Regions from separate parts of the Streptomyces sp. NPDC002057 genome, predicted to be linked through region 2. Evidence: riboswitches for the same ligand, from Rfam matches in the RefSeq annotation. Region 2 holds a riboswitch; the other holds the start of a gene.
The links. A riboswitch is a leader RNA that binds a small molecule or an ion and turns the genes downstream of it on or off. The one in region 2 is predicted to bind S-adenosylmethionine.

Region 1: it holds a riboswitch for S-adenosylmethionine, as region 2 does, so the genes downstream of both, ABT129_RS25015 (aminotransferase class V-fold PLP-dependent enzyme) here and thrC (threonine synthase) in region 2, are expected to answer to the same signal.

The regions. Positions count from the first base shown of each region.
Region 1 is NZ_JBEOXR010000035.1:72,984-76,381, reverse strand. It holds gene trpD (anthranilate phosphoribosyltransferase) at 1-879, shown strand, start outside; SAM riboswitch class IV at 969-1,085, shown strand; gene ABT129_RS25015 (aminotransferase class V-fold PLP-dependent enzyme) at 1,305-2,744, shown strand; gene ABT129_RS25010 (Lrp/AsnC family transcriptional regulator) at 2,816-3,097, opposite strand; gene ABT129_RS25005 (rhomboid family intramembrane serine protease) at 3,094-3,398, opposite strand, start outside.
Region 2 is NZ_JBEOXR010000023.1:55,789-59,186, reverse strand. It holds gene ABT129_RS19475 (cold-shock protein) at 1-182, opposite strand, end outside; gene ABT129_RS19470 (MoaD/ThiS family protein) at 610-885, opposite strand; gene thrC (threonine synthase) at 926-2,212, opposite strand; SAM riboswitch class I at 2,230-2,376, opposite strand; gene ABT129_RS19460 (glucosyl-3-phosphoglycerate synthase) at 2,525-3,398, shown strand, end outside.

The DNA of each region.
Region 1 (3,398 bases), on a different contig from region 2:
GGCGAGACCGTCGACGAGATCACCGGACTCGTCCGCACCATGTACGAGCACGCCAACACGATCGAGGTGCCCGGCGCCACCGTCGACATCGTGGGCACCGGCGGCGACGGCGCCAAGACCGTCAACATCTCCACGATGTCCGCGATCGTCGTCGCCGGCACCGGCGCCAAGGTCGTCAAGCACGGCAACCGGGCCGCGTCCTCCGCCTCCGGCGCCTCCGACGTCCTGGAGAAGCTCGGCGTCAACCTGGAGCTGACCCCCCGGCGGGTCGCCGAGGTCGCCGAGGAGGCCGGGATCACCTTCTGCTTCGCGGTGAAGTTCCACCCGGCGCTGCGGCACGTCGCCGCGGCCCGCAAGGAGCTCGGCATCCGGACCACCTTCAACTTCCTCGGTCCGCTCACCAACCCGGCCCGGGTCCGGGCCCAGGCCACCGGCGTCACCGACGCCCGGATGGCCCCGATCATGGCCGGGGTGCTCGCCGAGCGCGGCTCCTCCGCGCTCGTCTTCCGCGGCGACGACGGCCTCGACGAGCTGACCACCACCGCCACCTCGCGGGTCTGGGTGGTCCGCGACGGCTCGGTGCGGGAGGAGGCCTTCGACCCCCGGGACGTCGGCATCGACCTCGTGCCGGTGGAGGCGCTGCGCGGCGCGGACGCCTCGTACAACGCCGACGTGGCCCGGCGGCTGCTCGCGGGGGAGACCGGTCCGGTACGGGACGCGGTGCTGCTCAACTCGGCGGCGGCGCTGACCGCGCTCGCGCCGGGGGAGGGCACCCTGGTGGAGCAGATCCGCGCCGGCATCGAGAGGGCCGCGGAGGCGATCGACTCCGGCGGGGCCCGCCGGGCCCTGGACCGCTGGATCGGCGTCAGCAACGCCTGACCCTCCGGCACGAGACGCCCGTGTGACCCCGGTCCAGTATGCGGACCGGGGTCTTGCGCTTCGGCGATCATGTGGCAGGATTCTCTACAGGTCACGAGTGACAGCGTTTTGGCCCCGGCTTGCTGTCCGGCAACCCTCCGTCCGTGGCGGGGTGCCCCGGGTGATGACCAGGCCGTAGGCAGCGAGGTCTACGGCAAGCGCGGACCCCTCGAACACCAGGGGTCCTGGTCTCTCGAGGAGCTTTTTCCGTGAGCAAGCGAATGCGATAGGGCGAATCCGCCCCACCCTTCACCCTCGGATCAGGGTCGCTTCCGCGTACCTTCGCGCGCCCCCGTGTCTTCCGAGGCATCACCCGTACCCCGCCGAGCCCGGCCGCGTACGGGATCACCGAAGCCATTCCGCACCGCCCGCCGGGAGATACCGCCATGTCCGCACGCCCGAACGCCGCCACCGCCGTCGCCACCGTCGACACCGCCACCGTCGCAGGGACCGCGACCGCCGAGTGCGCGACCGCCGAGTCCGCCGATCCCTGCTGCGCCGCGCCGCTGCCCGTCCTCGGCCGGGACGTCACCGTGCCGCTCGTCACCGGCGGCGAGGTGACCTACGCGGCGCTCGACTACGCGGCCAGCGCACCGGCCCTGCAGCGGGTGTGGGACGACGTCGCCGCGTACGCCCCCTACTACGGCAGCGTCCACCGCGGCGCCGGATACCTCTCCCAGCTCTCCACCGACCTCTTCGAGAACAGCCGCGTCACCGTCGCCGAGTTCCTCGACTGCCGCCCCGGCGACCAGGTCGTCTTCACCCGCTCCACCACCGACTCGCTCAACCTGCTCGCCGCCACCCTCCCCGAGGACTGCCAGGTCTTCGTCTTCGAGACCGAGCACCACGCCTCGCTGCTGCCCTGGCGCGACGCCCGCGTCACCTACCTCAACGCGCCCCGCACCCCGGAGCAGGCCGTCGCCACCCTGGAGCGCGCCCTCGCCGACCGCGACCCCTACGGCCCCGCCCTCGTCTGCGTCACCGGCGCCTCCAACGTCACCGGTGAGCTGTGGCCGGTGAAGGAGCTCGCCGCCGCCGCGCACGCCCACGGCGCCCGGATCGTGCTCGACGCCGCCCAGCTCGCGCCCCACCACCCGGTCTCCGTCCAGGAGCTCGACGTGGACTGGATCGCCTTCTCCGGGCACAAGCTGTACGCGCCCTTCGGCTCCGGCGTCCTCGCGGGCCGCTCCGACTGGCTCCAGGACTCCGAGCCCTACCTCGCGGGCGGCGGCGCCTCCCGCAAGGTGGCGCGTCGGGCCGACGGTGGTGTGGACGTGGAGTGGCACACCACCGCGGCCCGGCACGAGGCCGGCTCCCCGAACGTCATCGGCGTGTACTCCATCGCCTCCGCCTGCAAGGCGCTCACCGAGGCCGGCTTCGACCAGCTGGTCGCCCGTGAGCGGCACCTGATCGACACGGTGCGCGCCGGCCTCGCCGAGGTGCCCGAGGTCAGGGTGCTGTCGCTGTTCGGCGACGACGCCCCCCGGGTCGGCGTCATCTCCTTCGTCGTGGAGGGCTGGAACAGCTCCCACTTCGCCGCCGCGCTCTCCGCCGAGTACGGCATCGGCGTCCGCGACGGTCTCTTCTGCGCCCACCCGCTGGTCCGCACGCTGCTCGGCAGCGACCCGCAGGACCCGGGCGAGTGCGGCGCCCCCGAGGCGGCCCCGGGGGAGCGTTCGCTCAACGCCATCCGGGTGAGCTTCGGCGCCGGTACGCCCGACGAGCACGTGGAGCGTTTCGTCGGCGCCGTGAAGGAGCTCGTCCGGGACGGCGCGCAGTGGAAGTACCGCACCGAGGACGGCCGCTGCGTCCCCGACCGCGGCTGAGCACTCACTCGTACGGGTGAAGGGGGCCTCCCGATCGGGAGGCCCCCTTCACCGTGTCCGCGTACGGGGTCTCAGGACTCCAGACCGATGGCGAAGGCCGCCTCCAGATCGTGCTGGGAGTACGTGCGGAAGGCGACGTGCGTGTCCGTGGCCTCGACGCCCGGGATCTTGCTGATGCTGCCGGGGATCACGTCCGCCAGGTCGTCGTGCCGGGGCACGCGGACCATGGCGATGAGGTCGTAGGTCCCGGTCACCGAGAAGACCTCGCTGACGCTGTCGAGCGAGGCGATCGACTCGGCGATCTCGGGGATGCGGTCCACGCTGGTCTTGATGAGCACGATCGCGGTGATCACGGCTGGCTTTCTCCCTCGGTCGCCGCGGTTTGGGCTTTCACTCTATCCCCACCGCGGTAGCGCCCCCAGGCGTAGAGGAAGCCGACGGAGAAGCCCACCACGTGGGCCAGATAGGCCACGCCCGGCCCGGCGCCCGCCGCCCGGGCGGCCAGCCACTGGAGCACGAACCAGAAGACCAGCACGATCCAGGCGGGGAAGCGCAGCGGCAGGAAGAAGAGGAAGGGGAAGAGACTGGTGACGCGGGAGCGCGGGAAGAGGAAGAGAAAGGCCCCGAGCACCCCGGAGATCGCCCCCGACGCCC
Region 2 (3,398 bases):
TCCGCCTGCGGACCCTTCTGGCCCTGCGAGATCTCGAACTCGACTCGCTGTCCCTCTTCGAGGCTGCGGTAGCCATCCATCTGGATCGCGCTGTAGTGGACGAATACATCCGCACCACCGTCGACCGCGATGAAGCCGTAGCCCTTCTCCGCGTTGAACCACTTGACGGTGCCCTGAGCCATGCCTAACTCCCCTATTACTGGCCCTTGCGCGGGACCCGCACTTCGCGGACCCGGGTCAGACCCTCGCCGGAACGCGTCGACCGCGGCTGAATGTATCTGCCCAACTGCCCTCTGCAACAGGTCATTCGAGCGAGAATTCTGGGCGCCATGGAAAGGCGAATTGGGGAGAATCCCTTGAATTCCTGGGCAAGTCGGGCCCGGCAAAGCGTGCAGAAGGTACACAACGCGCACACACTTTGGCTGCTTCTTGTCGCGCAGGGACGCATTCTCATATGCGTCCGGCATGAGCAGCGGAGGGGACTTCCCCAACTCTACCGCGCTCAACCATACAGAATTGCCCCTTCCGCTTATTGACGCGGAAGGGGCAATTCAAGAAAGACGGGACAGCCCGCGCGGCACGGCACCGGGCCGGTACCGCGCCCGGCGGTCAGCCTCCGGCGACGGCCGGGATGATCGAGACGCCGGCGCCGGCCGGGGTGGCCGTCTCCAGACCCTGCTCGAAGCGCACGTCGTCGTCGTTCACGTAGACGTTGACGAAGCGGCGCAGCTTGCCCTGGTCGTCCAGGACGCGGGCGGCGATGCCCGTGTGGTTCTTCTCCAGGTCCGCGATGACCTCGGCGAGGGTCGCGCCCTCGGCCTGGACCTCGGACTGTCCGCCCGTGTAGGTGCGGAGGATGGTGGGGATGCGGACGTTCACGGCCATGTCTTCGGAACCTTTCGGTGGGCCAGGAGTGCGGGCGGGCTCAGAGGGCCAGGCCCGCGTCGCGGAACGCGTCCAGGCTCGGGCGGATGGTGACGGTCGCCTGAGAGGTGTCGGCCACCGCGTCCAGGGTCTTGAGCCCGTCGCCGGTGTTGAGCACGACGGTGGTCAGGTTCGGGTCGATCAGCCCGGCCTCGACCAGCTTCCTCGTGACGCCGACGGTCACGCCGCCCGCGGTCTCGGCGAAGATGCCCTCGGTCTGCGCGAGGAGCTTGATCGCGTCCACGACCTGCTCGTCGTTCACGTCCTCCACGGCGCCGCCGGTGCGGCGGGCGATGTCGAGGACGTAGGGGCCGTCGGCCGGGTTGCCGATGGCGAGCGACTTGGCGATCGTGTTCGGCTTCTGGGGCCGTACGACGTCGTGGCCCGCCTTGAAGGCCACCGACACCGGGGAGCAGCCCTCGGCCTGCGCGCCGAAGATCTTGTACGGCTTGTCCTCGACGAGGCCCAGCTTGATGAGCTCCTGGAGACCCTTGTCGATCTTCGTGAGCTGGGAGCCGGAGGCGATCGGGATGACGAGCTGGTCGGGGATGACCCAGCCGAGCTGCTCGCAGATCTCGTACGCCAGCGTCTTGGAGCCCTCGCCGTAGTACGGGCGGAGGTTGACGTTGACGAAGCCCCAGCCCTCGCCGAGCGGGTCGCCGATGAGCTCGGAGCAGAAGCGGTTGACGTCGTCGTAGTTGCCCTCGATGGCGACGAGGTCACCGCCGTAGACACCGGCCATGACGACCTTGCCCTGCTCCAGGTCGTGCGGGATGAACACGCAGGAGCGGAAGCCGGCGCGGGCGGCGGCGGCGCCGACGGCGCCGGCCAGGTTGCCGGTGGAGGAGCAGGAGAGCGTGGTGAAGCCGAAGGCGCGGGCGGCCTCGATGGCCTGGGCGACGACCCGGTCCTTGAAGGAGTGGGTCGGGTTGCCGGAGTCGTCCTTGACGAAGAGCCTGCCGGGGGCGACCCCGATCTCGCGGGCGAGGTTGTCGGCCTGGACGAGCTTGGTCCAGCCCGGGTTCAGGTTCGGCTTGTCGGCGACGTCGGCCGGGACGGGCAGCAGGGGGGCGTAGCGCCAGATGTTGGCGGGGCCGGCCTCGATCTGCTTGCGCAGCGCCTCGGGGTCACCGGTGGGGAGGTCGTACGCGACTTCGAGAGGTCCGAAACAGAGTTCGCAGGCGAAGATCGGACCGAGGGCGAACACTTCACCGCATTCGCGACAGGAGAGCCCCGAAGCGGGACCGAGGTCGACGGTGGTGGCAGAGGCGGCAGTCTGTACAGCCATGGAGGCGAGGCCCTTTCTCCTCATCTTTCCCATGACGAATTTTTCGCCATGAGACGGATTTGGCACCTTCCCTAGCCGGGGGCCTCGATGGAGTACGAGACAAACCGACTGGAGGGTTGCCGGGGCTTCAACGGGCCGTTTCCCTCTGCCCCTCTGGATGAGCGGTATTCGATTGTGAAGCGCGGTGGACTTCGTTCCTGCGCTCCGACGCGGGCGGCACCCCGACGTGCATCGGGCATCCGCGTTGTTCAAGACTGTAACCGAAGGCCCGGACGCTTGGACCGGCCGTCCGAACCGCGAGATGGAGATCACGTGCTGGAAGAGGTGGAGCGCTGGCTGGACCGGCGGTCCTGGTCCGTGGCGGACCGGCCGCTGGAGCGGATCCTCGCCGCGAAGCGGAACACGAGGGTCAGCGTCGTCCTGCCCGCGCTGAACGAGGAGGCGACGGTCGGGGACATCGTGACCGTGATCCGGCGCGAGCTGATGTCGGAGGCGGTGCCGCTCGTCGACGAACTGGTGGTGATCGACTCGGGCTCCACCGACCGCACGGCGGAGGTGGCGGCGGCGGCCGGGGCGCGGGTGGTCGCGCGGGACGCGATACTCCCCCGGATACCGGCCGTGCCGGGCAAGGGCGAGGTCCTGTGGCGGTCGCTGATGGTGACGAGCGGGGACGTCGTCTGCTTCGTGGACGCGGACCTGCGGGACTTCTCCGCGGACTTCGTGACGGGGATCGTGGGCCCGCTGCTCACGGACCCGGAGGTCGACCTCGTGAAGGCGATGTACGACCGCCCCTTCGGCGACACCCCTGGTCAGGGGGGTCGGGTGACGGAGCTGGTGGCGCGGCCGCTGCTGAATCTGCACTGGCCGCAGCTGGCCGGTTTCGTGCAGCCGCTGGGCGGCGAGTACGCGGCGCGGCGCTCGCTGCTCGAACGGCTGCCGTTCCCGGTCGGTTACGGAGTGGAGCTGGGGCTGCTCGTCGACGCCCTGCACACGGTGGGCCTCGACGGGCTCGCGCAGGTGGACGTGGGGGTGCGCAAGCACCGGCACCAGGACGGGCAGGCGCTCGGCCGGATGGCGGCGGCGATCTACCGGACGGCGCAGCTGCGGCTCTCGCGCGGCCATCTGGTGCGGCCCCGGCTGACCCAGTTCGAGCGGGGCGAGAAGGGCTTCGAGCCGCGGACGTACG